4 linked regions of the Teredinibacter turnerae T7901 genome follow. The main gene of each other region encodes a partner of the protein of the gene in region 2 in a complex. Links are inferred from orthologs where the notes say so. Each region holds a gene or a part of one and is shown on either strand. Other genes may lie near its edges.

Region 1 (3,596 bases), 670 kb from region 2 along the record:
GTTGGTTTTGATGCCGGTAATCACCAGTTCGTCGAGCGCACCTTCCATGCGGCGCAAGGCTTCACGGCGCGTTTCCGCGTGGGTGATGACTTTGGCGATCATGGAATCGTAGTAGGGCGGTACCCGGTATCCTGAATACAGGTGAGAATCCATGCGCACACCTAAACCACCGGGAGCGTGATAGCTTTCGACCAGGCCAGGTGAGGGCATAAAAGTTTTGGGGTCTTCCGCGTTAATGCGGCACTCAATCGCATGGCCTTTGATCGTGATGTCTTCCTGCTTGAGGCTGAGCTTTGCGCCCGAGCAAACGCGAATTTGCTCTTTAATCAGGTCGACACCCGTGATCATTTCCGATACGGGGTGCTCCACCTGAATACGCGTATTCATCTCGATAAAGTAGAAACGGCCGTCTTCGTATAAAAACTCGAAGGTGCCGGCACCGCGATAGCCAATTTCATTACAGGCGTGCACGCAGGATTGATAGACCTCCTGTCGCACTTCTTCCGGGATGCCGGGCGCTGGCGCTTCTTCCAACACTTTTTGGTGGCGGCGCTGCAGCGAGCAGTCGCGATCGAACAAGTGGACAGTGTTGCCCTGGCCATCGGAAATAATCTGCACTTCCACGTGACGTGGGTTTTGCAGGAATTTTTCCATGTACACGGTATCGTCGCCAAAAGCCGCTTTTGCTTCGGATTTGGTGACTTGAATCGAATTCCACAAGCTGGCTTCGGTGTGCACAACGCGCATACCGCGACCGCCACCGCCAGCAGCAGCCTTAATAATGACCGGGAAGCCGATGCGGCGCGCAATTTCAATGCAGGTTTCCGGGTCGCCGGGCAGTGGCCCACCAGAGCCGGGTACCGTGGGTACACCTGCTTTTTTCATTGCTTCAATTGCGGAAACCTTGTCGCCCATCAGGCGGATAACGTCTGCATCCGGGCCGATAAAAACGAAACCGCTTTTTTGCACACGCTCAGCGAAATCAGCATTTTCTGCCAGAAAACCGTAGCCGGGATGCACCGCAACGGCGTCGGTGACTTCCATGGCTGCAATAATAGCGGGGACGTTAAGGTAGCTGTCTGATGACGCGTTGGGGCCGATACATACAGATTCGTCCGCCAGGCGCACATGTTTTAGATCGCGGTCTGCTTTGGAGTAGACCGCCACAGTTGGGATATCGAGTTCGCGACAGGCGCGCAGGATGCGCAGTGCAATCTCGCCCCGGTTGGCAATGAGGACTTTGTTAAACATGATGGCTACCCCGCTCTTAGTTAATGACGAGCAGAGGTTGGTCGTACTCTACAGGCTCTCCATCTTCCACCAGAATCGCTTCCACCACACCGGATTTATCGGCTTCTATCTGGTTCATCATCTTCATCGCTTCAACGATGCACACTACATCGCCAGCTTTTACAGACTGACCGACTTCGACAAACGCCGAAGCACCGGGGCTTGGCGAACGGTAGAAGGTGCCAACCATAGGGGACACCACTTTGTGGCCTGCCACTTCCGGGGCTTTTTCTTCACTCGGAGCGGGCGCAGCGGCCACGGGGGCTGGTGCAGGTGCCGCGGCAACCGGCGCAGGTTGAAATACTGTTTGCATGGGAGCGGCGGCTGAGCGCGCACCACCACGGCTGATGCGAACAGATTCTTCGCCTTCTTTAATTTCCAGTTCTTCGACGTTGGATTCCTCCAACAATTCGATCAGTTTTTTGATTTTGCGAATGTCCATTGTGTCCTCTCAGTAGCTGTGTGCTGTGACTAGGTCTGTGTTTTGTTGTTGCGGGAGGAATGTCGGCACTCCTCCGGTACGATATTCAGCTGTGTTTTTGTTCGGGCTTGTTTTTATCCAGATAATTGAATGCCGCTTGCAGCGCGAGCTCATAGCTCTGTGAGCCAAATCCGCAGACCACTCCGACCGCGATGTCGGAAAAATAGGAGTGGTGACGAAAGGCTTCACGGCTGAATACATTCGATAAGTGGCATTCAACAAAAGGGATACCGACGCCTGCAAGCGCATCGCGCAGGGCGACACTGGTGTGCGTAAACGCAGCGGGGTTGATCACGATAAAGTTAACGCCTTCCCTGCGTGCGTCGTGGATTCGGTCTATCAACTCGTATTCGGCGTTGCTTTGCAGAAAATGCAGATGATGGCCCCGCTCAAGGCAAAGCGTCATAAGCTTCTGGTCGATATCTGCAAGGGTTTCTCGCCCGTAGATTTCGGGTTCCCGGGTACCTAGTAAGTTAAGGTTTGGCCCGTGAAGCACCAGAATAGTAGCCATGAAAATTCCTGTGCCTTAAGAAAGTTTTTAACGACTTAGCTTAAGAAAAATGAGGTTAAAAGCGCAGAAATGTCTCGACTTGCGTGTAAAAACGCTGTTTCGAGATGTCTGGAGGGGATTGTGCCTAATTTGGCGGCTGATGTCTATGGGTGATTGCCGTTTTGCTGACAATCACCGCATTTTGCTTCAATATTCCCGACGTTCATGAAATTAGTGGTTGTTATATGATCGAAGTCGGTTTGGATAGCGCTGGTGTTTTTTTACTCCACCGCGCGATCGATTGCGTTGATTACGGCTTTTGGCGTGAGTAATTGTGGCAGGATCTCAGCGTCGCCGCCACCTGCAGGGAACATTAAGTACAGAGGAATCCCGCTGCGGTTAAACTCAGCCAATAGTGCTTCGATTTCGGGGTTGGCATTTGTCCAGTCTCCAATCAGCAGGTTAACGTCTTTATCTAATGCGTGATTGAAGAAATCCTGTGAACTGAAAGCGACCCGTTCGTTCACTTTGCAAGTGATACACCAATCTGCCGTCAGGTTCACAAATACCGGTTCGCCCTGTTCACGCAATTCATTGAGTCGCTCCATGGAAAAGGTCTGCCACTTGTCGTAGGTCCCGGAACTCGTGGCCTTGTAGTCGGTAAGATGCCAACTGAAGTGCGCAACCGCGAGCAGGCTCACCAACACAAGGCCGCGATTGATCCAGCGTAAGATCGTCGATCTTGGTTCGAACTGCGTCAACCATAGGGCAAAGTAGAGGAATAGGGCGCCTAGCAGCGCCATAGCGGTGCCCGTCACCCCACTTTGGTTACCCAGTACCCAGAGAAGCCATACGCAGGTTGCCAGCAGCGGAAAGGCGAGTACTTGTTTCAGTACATCCATCCAGGGCCCGGGAGAGGGTAAATAACGCGCAAGCGCGGGGCTGTAACTTAGCGCAAGGAAGGGGAGCGCCATGCCGAAACCGAGGCAGGCGAAGACCAAAAGCGCGAGGGGGGCTGGCTGCGTAAGGGCAACGCCGAGCGCTGTGGCCATAAACGGTGCGGTACAGGGGCTGGCGACCACGGCCGCAAGTACGCCGGTAAAAAAGGATGCGCCGAGTCCATCACCGGTGGTCAGTCCCTGGCCTGCCCCCATCAAGCTGGTGCCGAAATGGAATGCGCCAAACAGGCTCAGTCCCATCACTAAAAACAGGTATACGAGAATCACAACAAAAAGGGGCTGTTGCAGCTGAAATCCCCAGCCGAGCGCTTCGCCGGTGTGTCGGGCTACCAGAATAATACTCGCTGCGATTAAAAACGAGATCACCACGCCAAGG
Region 2 (3,865 bases):
CATCATTGCCACCAGTGCGTCGAATTTTTGCGCCTCATAATTCGCGGCCAGATTCTTGGCCAGCAATTGAGTAGCCGCCGGATTGTGAGCAACGTCGAGCACAACCTCGGTACCGTCCGCGAGAAACTTTCGCTGGAAACGACCCGCCAGTGCTAAGCCTGAGATCGTTTGGTCCAACGCAGCACCGGGGACCGCATAACCTTCGAGACTAAGAACTTGTAACGCAGCAGCCACGCTAGATAATGGCAGTGCGCATTCCACCTGGGACGTGCTATTCGTCGTTTCTGCATCTGTCCAGAAAAAGCGGACACGCCCTGCTTCCTGCAAAACATGGAATGCAACGTCAATATAGAAAGTTTCTTGCGGTAAAATCTGGGTTAGATTTTTCGGAGGGTTCGGTTCCGCGCAAACGACGGGAATACCAGGGCGGATTATACCGGCCTTCTCCACTGCTATAGCTTCACGGGTATCGCCCAGCCAGTTCTGATGGTCCAGATCAATGGAAGTGATTACCGCAACATCTGGGAAAAAGCAATTGACCGCATCGAGCCTACCACCAAGGCCAACTTCCAGCAGCCAGTAATCCACACCAGCATCACGAAAAATCAGCGCCGCCGCCAAAGTACTGAATTCGAAATAGGTTAAGGTGAGATCGCCCCGCGCCAAGTCAATTCGTTCGAACGCGTGAATAATTGTGGCATCACTTACCGGAGCACCATTGATACGGATTCGCTCATTGTAGGCAAGAATGTGAGGTGACGTGTAAGCCCCGGTGGTTTTACCAGCGTGGGCAAATAAGGCTTCGCAACTGGTCACAAAGCTGCCCTTACCATTGGTACCAGCAACGGTAATCAATTTACAAGCGACCGGAGCCGAATCATCCCGCGACTGCATTACAGGCGCAAAACCCAGGGTACGAGCAACGGTGGAAATTCGGGAAAGCCCGAGTTCGATCTCTGTGGGATGAAGTGTTTCAAGCCACGCGAGCCATTCATTCAAAGTATTGTGTTGCGGCAAAGGGGAAAAACTCGCGTGTTTCTCTTGTAGATGAGTAAACGCCCGCAGTTAAACTGCGGGCTGATTGGTTAACTTGGCAAGTATGGAGGCCAAACGGTCACGCATTTGTGCCCGAGGTATAATCATATCGATAGCGCCGTGTTCCAGCAAAAACTCGCTGCGCTGGAAACCTTTCGGTAATTTCTGGCGAATGGTTTGCTCAATGATTGCCGGACCGGCAAAGCCTGCGCGAACTCCAGGCTCTGCAGCATTGATATCGCCAAGCAACGCCAAGCTCGCCGATACACCACCGTAAACTGGGTCCGTCATTACCGACACAAAAGGTGTACCCTGCATTTTCATGCGCTCGATGACCGCACTGGTTTTTGCCATTTGCATGAGCGAGATCAGCGCCTCTTGCATACGTGCTCCGCCCGTCGCGGAAAAACACACGTACGGGATATTATTCTCTAGCGCAACCTGGGCCGCTCGGGTAAAACGCTCACCCACCGCATAGCCCATTGAACCGCCGTGAAATGCGAATTCGAATGCACTGGCAACAACAGGCAAGCCTTTCAAAGTACCTTGCATGGCAACCAGCGCATCTTTTTCGCCGGTTGTTTTCTGAGCAGTAGTTAGGCGGTCTTTGTATTTTTTAACGTCTTTGAATTTCAGACGATCGATAGGTAACACATCTGCGGCTATTTCTTCACGCCCTTCAGGGTCCAGGAAAATATCCAGTCGGCGGCGCGCACCAATTCGCATGTGGTGTTCGCACTTGGGGCAAACATCCAGATTTTTCTCCAGCTCAGGGCGGTAAAGTACAGCAGTACATTTACTGCACTTTTTCCACAAACCTTCAGGGACCTTGCTCGCACCTCGGGCCGCCTGACCACTGGAACGAATACTACTGGGAACAATTTTTTCTAACCAACTCATATTATCTCTCTTCGGTTGTTCGCCACGCGCGCCGCACAATTCTATTGGGCAAGCTCGTCCAAACCTGCGCGGATGGGCTCAATTAATTGTTTTAACGTCTCGCAAATTTCATCAATGCCGGCTTGTGCCTTATCACCCATGGCATTTACAAGAACACTACCAACCACTACACCATCAGAGACCGCGCCCACCGCTTGCGCAGAGGCCTTGTCCTTAATGCCAAAGCCAACCAGCACTGGCAGCGCAGTGTGTTTACGAATATCGGCCAGCTTGGACTCCACCGAGCCAATATCTAAATGGCCTGCGCCCGTTACGCCCTTCAGGGACACATAGTAAACAAACCCTGCTGCCAGCTGAGTGACATCAGCAATGCGTTGATCTACCGTTGTCGGTGCGATCAGAAAGATACTGTGCAAGCCATGTGCCTTCAGTTCAGCATCCAGATCTTTTGCTTCTTCTGGCGGCAAATCAACGGTAAGTAAGCCGTCTACGCCACTCTCGGCTGCTACCGCGGCAAGCGTCTTATAACCCATTCGCTCAACAGGATTCGCATATCCCATGAGCACCACCGGCGTTTCGGAATCGGTCTTCCTAAATTCGGCGACCAGCGCCATAGCGCTGCTCAAGCTCGCGCCATTACCCAAGGCGCGCTCGTGGCCGCGTTGAATCACTGGCCCTTCGGCCATCGGGTCGGAAAACGGCACACCCAGTTCGATAACATCGGTACCTGCCTCCACCAAGGCATGCAACGCGGGGAGCGTTACATCCGTGCGTGGATCGCCATGAACGATGTAGGTTACTAGGGCTTTTTTGCCGCTGGCTTTTATATCGGCCAGACGTTTTGAAATTCTATTCACGTTTACTGGCCTCTCACTAAACTTCAATGCCGTCGATTTGCGCAACGGTCAAAATATCTTTGTCACCGCGCCCGGATAGATTGACCACGATCACCTGGTCCTGCGCCATCTGGGGTGCAAGTTTCATCGCATATGCTACTGCGTGGCTCGATTCCAGTGCGGGCATAATGCCTTCCACACGTGTCAATTTGCGGAACGCATCCATGGCCTCATCGTCGTTGATGGCAACATAGTTAACCCTGCCCACGTCTTTTAACCACGAATGTTCTGGGCCTACGCCCGGGTAATCCAAACCAGCGGACACCGAGTGGGTCTCAATAATTTGACCATTCTCATCTTCCATAAGATACGTGCGATTGCCGTGTAAAACACCTGGAATGCCGTCATTCAATGGTGCCGCATGCTTGCCCGTTTCGACACCGTAACCACCAGCCTCGACGCCGTACATGGCAACGCTCTCGTCTTCCAGCATCGGATGAAACAAGCCAATAGCATTAGAGCCCCCACCGACACACGCCACCAGCGCGTCGGGCAGCTTGCCGGTCATCTCCAGACTCTGACGCCGAGCTTCACGCCCGATCACACACTGAAAATCGCGAACCAGTTGCGGGTACGGATGTGGGCCTGCGACGGTACCAATGATGTAGAAAGTATCATCGACATTGGTAACCCAATCCCGCATTGCCTCATTCATTGCATCTTTGAGTGTCTTCGATCCGGATGTGACTGGAACGACAGTCGCACCGAGAAGCTTCATACGGTATACGTTAAGCGCCTGACGCTTAACATCCTCAGCGCCCATAAACACAACGCACTCAAGCCCAAGGCGTGCAGCAACGGTCGCTGTAGCAACACCGTGTTGACCAGCTCCGGTTTCGGCAATTACACGCTTTTTACCGGTAAATTTTGCTAGGAGCGCTTGCCCAATGGTGTTATTGACCTTGTGCGCACCGGTGTGATTAAGATCCTCGCGCTTGAGATAGATTTGCGCACCGCCCATCTGCTGCGACAGGCGCTCGGCGTGATACAACGGTGAGGGACGGCCGACATAGTGCGCGAGATCGCGATCAAAT
Region 3 (3,849 bases), 670 kb from region 2 along the record:
AACCCCGCTGCGTTTACGCACACCAGTGTCGCCCTGCGCGATGCGCTTGCAGGCGTCGGTATCCCTTTTGTTGAATGCCACTTATCGAATGTATTCAGCCGTGAAGCCTTTCGTCACCACTCCTATTTTTCCGACATCGCGGTCGGAGTGGTCTGCGGATTTGGCTCACAGAGCTATGAGCTCGCGCTGCAAGCGGCATTCAATTATCTGGATAAAAACAAGCCCGAACAAAAACACAGCTGAATATCGTACCGGAGGAGTGCCGACATTCCTCCCGCAACAACAAAACACAGACCTAGTCACAGCACACAGCTACTGAGAGGACACAATGGACATTCGCAAAATCAAAAAACTGATCGAATTGTTGGAGGAATCCAACGTCGAAGAACTGGAAATTAAAGAAGGCGAAGAATCTGTTCGCATCAGCCGTGGTGGTGCGCGCTCAGCCGCCGCTCCCATGCAAACAGTATTTCAACCTGCGCCGGTTGCCGCGGCACCTGCACCAGCCCCCGTGGCCGCTGCGCCCGCTCCGAGTGAAGAAAAAGCCCCGGAAGTGGCAGGCCACAAAGTGGTGTCCCCTATGGTTGGCACCTTCTACCGTTCGCCAAGCCCCGGTGCTTCGGCGTTTGTCGAAGTCGGTCAGTCTGTAAAAGCTGGCGATGTAGTGTGCATCGTTGAAGCGATGAAGATGATGAACCAGATAGAAGCCGATAAATCCGGTGTGGTGGAAGCGATTCTGGTGGAAGATGGAGAGCCTGTAGAGTACGACCAACCTCTGCTCGTCATTAACTAAGAGCGGGGTAGCCATCATGTTTAACAAAGTCCTCATTGCCAACCGGGGCGAGATTGCACTGCGCATCCTGCGCGCCTGTCGCGAACTCGATATCCCAACTGTGGCGGTCTACTCCAAAGCAGACCGCGATCTAAAACATGTGCGCCTGGCGGACGAATCTGTATGTATCGGCCCCAACGCGTCATCAGACAGCTACCTTAACGTCCCCGCTATTATTGCAGCCATGGAAGTCACCGACGCCGTTGCGGTGCATCCCGGCTACGGTTTTCTGGCAGAAAATGCTGATTTCGCTGAGCGTGTGCAAAAAAGCGGTTTCGTTTTTATCGGCCCGGATGCAGACGTTATCCGCCTGATGGGCGACAAGGTTTCCGCAATTGAAGCAATGAAAAAAGCAGGTGTACCCACGGTACCCGGCTCTGGTGGGCCACTGCCCGGCGACCCGGAAACCTGCATTGAAATTGCGCGCCGCATCGGCTTCCCGGTCATTATTAAGGCTGCTGCTGGCGGTGGCGGTCGCGGTATGCGCGTTGTGCACACCGAAGCCAGCTTGTGGAATTCGATTCAAGTCACCAAATCCGAAGCAAAAGCGGCTTTTGGCGACGATACCGTGTACATGGAAAAATTCCTGCAAAACCCACGTCACGTGGAAGTGCAGATTATTTCCGATGGCCAGGGCAACACTGTCCACTTGTTCGATCGCGACTGCTCGCTGCAGCGCCGCCACCAAAAAGTGTTGGAAGAAGCGCCAGCGCCCGGCATCCCGGAAGAAGTGCGACAGGAGGTCTATCAATCCTGCGTGCACGCCTGTAATGAAATTGGCTATCGCGGTGCCGGCACCTTCGAGTTTTTATACGAAGACGGCCGTTTCTACTTTATCGAGATGAATACGCGTATTCAGGTGGAGCACCCCGTATCGGAAATGATCACGGGTGTCGACCTGATTAAAGAGCAAATTCGCGTTTGCTCGGGCGCAAAGCTCAGCCTCAAGCAGGAAGACATCACGATCAAAGGCCATGCGATTGAGTGCCGCATTAACGCGGAAGACCCCAAAACTTTTATGCCCTCACCTGGCCTGGTCGAAAGCTATCACGCTCCCGGTGGTTTAGGTGTGCGCATGGATTCTCACCTGTATTCAGGATACCGGGTACCGCCCTACTACGATTCCATGATCGCCAAAGTCATCACCCACGCGGAAACGCGCCGTGAAGCCTTGCGCCGCATGGAAGGTGCGCTCGACGAACTGGTGATTACCGGCATCAAAACCAACACCCCGCTGCAAAAAGAACTGGTTCGCGATGAAGCCTTCATTGAAGGTGGAGTCAATATCCACTACCTTGAGAAAAAGCTCGGTCTCTAAGCCCTTCCCGGTGTGAACTTCGGTTCACACCGATCTATTTTCGGACGTTACATGCCCTGGCTACAATTGCGCATCAACACCACCCGCGAACTGGCGCCGCGCGTTGAATACGCCATGGCAAAATCCGGGTCGCTCGCGGTAACTTTGCAAGACAACGCAGACCACCCCATCTTCGAACCCGCTCTCGGCGAAACACCTCTCTGGCAGGAAACCCGTATAGTCGGTCTGTTTGAAGCAGATACCGACACCACCGCCATACTCGAACTGGTACTCAAGAAGTCCGGGCTGAGCGAAGCTCAGCATCAGTGGCACATTCTTGAGGACAAAGACTGGGAGCGGGAATGGATGACGCACTACCAACCCATCCAATGCGGCCCAGGTTTCTGGATCTGCCCAAGTTGGACGGCACCGCCGGACCCACAGGCGGTCAACCTGATGCTCGACCCAGGCCTTGCATTTGGTACAGGCACCCACCCCACAACCTTTTTATGCTTGCAGTGGCTGGCCGGGGAAAACCTCGCCAATAAAACAGTGATCGATTACGGATGCGGCTCCGGCATTCTTGGAATAGGTGCGCTATTGCTTGGCGCAGTCTCGGTTACCGGAACCGATATCGACCCGCAAGCGCTGATGGCCACCCAGGAAAACGTTAAGCGCAACAATTTGCCCGCCGAAAGCTTCCCTGTTTACTTCCCCGACAAGTGCCCGGAGAACCCCGTCGACATTGTGCTGGCCAATATTCTTGCTGGACCACTGGTGGAGCTCGCGCCCGCACTGTCTGCACTGCTTAAACCCGGCGGCCGCTTGTGTCTTTCCGGTGTCCTTGAAACTCAAAAAGACGACCTCCTGGCCGCCTACGAACCCACCGTCGAGATCGAACAGGTGTTTCAACGTGAAGAATGGATCTGTATCACCGGCACACGACGGGCGCTCAAATCCGCAAAGGAATAATTTACGCCCCCGCCGTGAGCGTATAAACTTCGCGTAAACCCAACGCCTATAACGCATTAGCGCCGTAAGTTAACGGAGATTCTCAGGACTAGAGCCCCTATGGCAGATTCAATTACCCGCTGCCCAAAATGTCACACCTCGTTCCGCATCACCCAGGCACATCTCAGTTCAGCCAAGGGTGCGGTGCGTTGCGGCTCCTGTCTGAATATTTTTAACGCTAAAGAGCATTTGGTTGCCCCTGGCGAGGAACCCACCCCGGCAGCGTCTGCACCGACTAAAAAGCCTGCACGCCCGTTAACCAACAAGCCGAAAACGGCCAAACCAACCAACCGCGGTGCTGCTAAGAGCGCACCTGCCGTCGCGCCCAAGCCCGTCCCCAAACCGGTTCCCGCAGCGCAGAACATTCGCGACGACGACGATATTCTGATAAGCGACGATATGGATATCGACGACAACCTGGGTGTTGAAGACGATCAGTTTAGTCACGACCACCACGACAACATCATCTACAGCAAAAGCCTCTCATCGACAAAATCCAATCTTTTCGAGCGCACAGAAGAGGACGACAAAGACAAGAATGATGAGAACAAGCCCGATGAGTCCTGGGCACTCAGCCTCCTGGAGGATTCGGAAGACGACACTCCTCTCCCCAGCTTCCGCAAAGACAGCAGCAAGCATGTCGCCGTTGAAGATGTACAACGCGCTTCCCGGCACACAGCAACGGGAGAATACCGCGCTGTCACTGAGC
Region 4 (3,720 bases), 1.6 Mb from region 2 along the record:
ACTACTGCGGCGAGATTCGTGCGTTGAATTTCGGGGTCGGTGAACTCGGGCCGCCCCAAAAAATCCGCCTCGTCGTAAAGGCGAATACAAACACCGTTACTCACGCGGCCACAGCGCCCTTTGCGCTGGTTGGCGCTGGCCTGCGATATCGCCTCTATTGGTAATCGCTGCACTTTGGTTCGCACGGAGTATCGGCTGATACGAGCGCGCCCCGGGTCAATCACATAGCCAATACCCGGCACGGTCAGCGAGGTTTCGGCAACATTCGTTGCAAGCACCACGCGCCGCCCGCGGTGCGCCTGGAACACCCGGTTTTGTTCCGCGAGACTCAGGCGCGCATAGAGCGGCAAAATCTCGAGATGGCGAAAATCCGCTTTCTTGATTGCGTGAGACGCCTCCCTGATCTCCCTCTCACCACTTAAAAACACCAGAATGTCGCCATCCGACTTGTGCGGCATGGTGAGGATTTCTTCGATCGCGCCAACTATGGCCTCGTTAATATCCTGGTAGTCGTCGTCCCAAGGGCGGTAAAGGGTTTCCACCGGGTAGGTCCGACCAGAAACTTCAATCACCGGCGCGGGTTTGCCATCTTGATCCGAAAAATGCGCCGCAAATTTTTGTAAATCAATCGTCGCCGAGGTCACGATCAACTTTAGATCCGGCCGCTGCTTCAGTACGCCTTTCAGGTAACCCAGCAGAAAGTCGATATTCAGGCTGCGCTCGTGAGCCTCGTCGATAATCAGCGTATCGTATTTGTACAACAGTGGGTCCTGTTGGATCTCCGCCAACAGGATTCCATCAGTCATCAGCTTAATATGTGTTGCTGAATTACTGTGATCGGTAAACCTGACCTGGTAGCCCACTTCGCTGCCGAGCTGTACCTGGAGTTCATCGGCGATGCGACTGGCCACCGTGCGCGCGGCAATTCGCCGCGGCTGGGTATGACCAATCATGCCGCGCAGTCCACGGCCCAACTCAAGGCAGATCTTCGGCAACTGGGTGGTTTTACCGGAGCCAGTTTCGCCCGCCAGTATCACCACCTGATTGGCCTCGATCAGCGATTTAATTTCATCCCTTTTGGCTGAAATCGGCAGCGCGTCGTCAAACGATGGTGTCGGCGCATTGCGAGTGCGTTCAGCAATTCTGGCGAGCGCGGCATCCAGGCGATCCGTCAGGCGATCAAGGTCCCGATCACAGGGTTTTTGTAGTGATAGGCGCTTCTCTATATGACGCACCAAGCCTTGCAGGCGGTGTTTGTCATCAACGCACAACGCATCAAATTGCGTACGTACGTGAGCGAGAAGATCATTTGCAGCGAGCTGTGGAGATGAAGAAGTCATGAAATGCGCGGCGATAATAACGAGCGCGGATTATAGCGAAAGGGGCGCAGTATTGCGCGAGCCGGCACCAGATTGCGGTGCCGGTCGCTCAAAATCAGGAAGCGGCGTTACCGTAGGACATAAGGCGCTTGTATCGGCGCTCGAGCAATGAATCCATGTCTTCGGCAACCAGCTGGTCGAGCTGCTCACTGAGACGTGTTTTCAGCTTCTCGGCCATAGTATCGATATCCCGGTGCGCTCCACCGAGAGGCTCAGCGATGGTTTCATCCACGATACCCAACTCTTCCAACACGCTGGACGTTACACCCATAGCCTCTGCCGCCAATGGCGCTTTTTCTACGGTTTTCCAGATAATATTGGCGCAACCCTCAGGTGAAATCACAAAGTAGGTCGAGTACTGCAGCATATTGAGATAGTCACCGACGCCGATAGCCAACGCACCACCGGAGGAGCCCTCGCCTATGACTGTGCAGATAATCGGTGTGCGCAGACGCGACATCACAGCCAGGTTTTGCGCGATCGACTCGCTGATACCGCGCTCTTCACTGTCGATACCAGGATAGGCCCCCGGTGTGTCGATAAGTGTCAGTACCGGCATTTTAAAGCGCTCTGCCATTTCCATAAGACGCAACGCCTTGCGGTAACCTTCGGGCTTGGGCATACCAAAATTACGCTCGACTTTTTCTTTGACTGAGCGTCCTTTTTCTTCGCCGATAACCATAACCGGGCGTCCGTTTAAACGGCCAACACCACCGATAATGGCTTTGTCGTCACCGAAATGACGATCTCCGTGCAGCTCATCCCAATCGTCGAACATACGTGCAATATAGTCTGCACTATAGGGCCGCTGGGGGTGACGCGCTACCTGCACAATTTGCCAGGGCGTGAGGGATGAATAAATATTTTCGGTGAGCTTGGTGCTCTTTTCCTTCAACCGGTCAATTTCCTCACTAATATTGAGGTCGTTATCGGTGCCAACCAGCTGAAGCTCCTGGATTTTGCCTTCGAGCACCGCAATCGGTTGCTCAAAGTCTAGATAGTTCAAATTCATGATACGAATTGGGCCCTGTTTAGAAGAATTTTAGTGTTCAATTCTTAGGCGATTTGCCGCCACTTGGGTGGATATTCAGCGAAAAGGCCACAAGTTTAACACTGGACTTACAGAGACTAAAAGCGATTCCCGTAAGCCACACACAAAACTTAGCGCCACCAGCCTAAGCTCGCAAGCAGTAACGAGAGACACATCACAATCGTTTTACATACGCCGTCCCTGCCGCGTAACCCTCCCCGTTGACACATATCAACGCCATGCATATGTGACAGGTTAGAGTTAATTCCCGGTTATTTGCAGACACTTATCACTATGAAAAATAAATTTATTCAACACATTGTGGTTGTGGGCGGAGGTACTGCTGGTTGGATCGCCGCCGCGTCCCTCGCCAAGATACTGCACAATCGTGGCGTTAGGATTACCCTCGTAGAATCACCCGAAATCAATATCATTGGTGTTGGGGAGTCTACCTTACCGCAGGTAATGCAATTTTTACGCAACCTGGGAATAGATGAAAAAGAATTTATGGCCGCCACCCAAGCGACCTATAAACTGGGCACAAAATTTTTCGACTGGAGCGAGGTTGGAGAGGCATTTTGGCATCCATTCGGAAATATTGGCGTCGACATAGACGGGCATAACTTTTTTGCGTTTTTGCAGAAGGCCCGCAAACAAGGCGACCCGGCACAAATGTGGCAGTACGCTCCCAGTGCCGTACTCGGTGAAGCGGGCCGCTACTACTCACCGGGAGCCGCAACACCGGAATCTTTTTTATCCGGGGTGAATTACGCGCTGCATTTTGATGCAGTTAAAGTTGCAAAGTATCTTAAGCGCTTCTCTGAGGCGCTCGGCATTCAACACGTGATGGAAACCGTGGTTGACGCGTCACTCCACGATAACGGTTTTATCGATTCGCTTACATTAAAAGATGGCAGGCGACTAGCCGGGGATTTTTATATCGATTGCACTGGCACCAACGCATTGCTTATCGGCGGGGTACTAAACACTCAGTATATAAACTGGAATAACTACCTCTTGTGTGATTCTGCCGTTATTGTTCAGAGTGACAACAGCTGTGATATCCCTCCCTATACAAAAGCCATCGCTCACGAAAACGGCTGGCGCTGGGAAATTCCATTGCGCCACCGCCTGGGTAATGGCTATGTCTACAGCAGCGAGTTTTGCACGCCGAGCCAGGCGGAAAACAAACTGTTAGAACTAGTGCAAAACCCCGCGCTGGATTCACTCCGCCACTTTCAGTTCCAGGCTGGACGCCGGGAAAAATTGTGGAATAAAAACTGTCTGGCACTTGGATTTGCAGGAGGTTTT

Evidence for each region.
Region 1: the proteins of accD (region 2) and accB are in contact, whole or in part, in a solved structure (PDB 8UXZ), measured with the Escherichia coli proteins. The link is inferred for Teredinibacter turnerae T7901 from one-to-one orthologs.
Region 3: the proteins of accD (region 2) and accC are in contact, whole or in part, in a solved structure (PDB 8UXZ), measured with the Escherichia coli proteins. The link is inferred for Teredinibacter turnerae T7901 from one-to-one orthologs.
Region 4: the proteins of accD (region 2) and TERTU_RS04770 are in contact, whole or in part, in a solved structure (PDB 8UXZ), measured with the Escherichia coli proteins. The link is inferred for Teredinibacter turnerae T7901 from one-to-one orthologs.

The regions. Positions count from the first base shown.
Region 1 is NC_012997.1:3,436,178-3,439,773, reverse strand. What follows is about bases 1-2,726. They hold accB (acetyl-CoA carboxylase biotin carboxyl carrier protein), read right to left. Parts: upstream 1,733-2,726; coding sequence 1,268-1,732; downstream 1-1,267. Other genes in these bases: TERTU_RS13640 (protein-disulfide reductase DsbD family protein), read right to left, coding at 2,543-2,726; aroQ (type II 3-dehydroquinate dehydratase), read right to left, coding at 1,818-2,282; accC (acetyl-CoA carboxylase biotin carboxylase subunit), read right to left, coding at 1-1,251. Outside these bases: more of TERTU_RS13640, read right to left, coding at 2,727-3,596. UniProt on the Escherichia coli protein: This protein is a component of the acetyl coenzyme A carboxylase complex; first, biotin carboxylase catalyzes the carboxylation of the carrier protein and then the transcarboxylase transfers the carboxyl group to form malonyl-CoA.
Region 2 is NC_012997.1:2,768,134-2,771,998, forward strand. Bases 1-2,995 are described here. They hold accD (acetyl-CoA carboxylase, carboxyltransferase subunit beta), read right to left. Parts: upstream 1,936-2,995; coding sequence 1,066-1,935; downstream 1-1,065. Other genes in these bases: TERTU_RS11045 (bifunctional folylpolyglutamate synthase/dihydrofolate synthase), read right to left, coding at 1-1,017; trpA (tryptophan synthase subunit alpha), read right to left, coding at 1,977-2,792; trpB (tryptophan synthase subunit beta), read right to left, coding at 2,809-2,995. Also shown: more of trpB, read right to left, coding at 2,996-3,865.
Region 3 is NC_012997.1:3,437,714-3,441,562, forward strand. The notes cover bases 1-2,979. They hold accC (acetyl-CoA carboxylase biotin carboxylase subunit), read left to right. Parts: upstream 1-809; coding sequence 810-2,150; downstream 2,151-2,979. Other genes in these bases: aroQ (type II 3-dehydroquinate dehydratase), read left to right, coding at 1-243; accB (acetyl-CoA carboxylase biotin carboxyl carrier protein), read left to right, coding at 329-793; prmA (50S ribosomal protein L11 methyltransferase), read left to right, coding at 2,202-2,979. Outside these bases: more of prmA, read left to right, coding at 2,980-3,101; TERTU_RS13665 (zinc-ribbon and DUF3426 domain-containing protein), read left to right, coding at 3,201-3,849. UniProt on the Escherichia coli protein: This protein is a component of the acetyl coenzyme A carboxylase complex; first, biotin carboxylase catalyzes the carboxylation of the carrier protein and then the transcarboxylase transfers the carboxyl group to form malonyl-CoA.
Region 4 is NC_012997.1:1,133,021-1,136,740, reverse strand. The notes cover bases 414-3,263. They hold TERTU_RS04770 (acetyl-CoA carboxylase carboxyltransferase subunit alpha), read right to left. Parts: upstream 2,392-3,263; coding sequence 1,435-2,391; downstream 414-1,434. Other genes in these bases: TERTU_RS04765 (tryptophan halogenase family protein), read left to right, coding at 2,704-3,263; hrpA (ATP-dependent RNA helicase HrpA), read right to left, coding at 414-1,340. In the rest of the region: more of hrpA, read right to left, coding at 1-413; more of TERTU_RS04765, read left to right, coding at 3,264-3,720. UniProt on the Escherichia coli protein: Component of the acetyl coenzyme A carboxylase (ACC) complex. First, biotin carboxylase catalyzes the carboxylation of biotin on its carrier protein (BCCP) and then the CO(2) group is transferred by the carboxyltransferase to acetyl-CoA to form malonyl-CoA.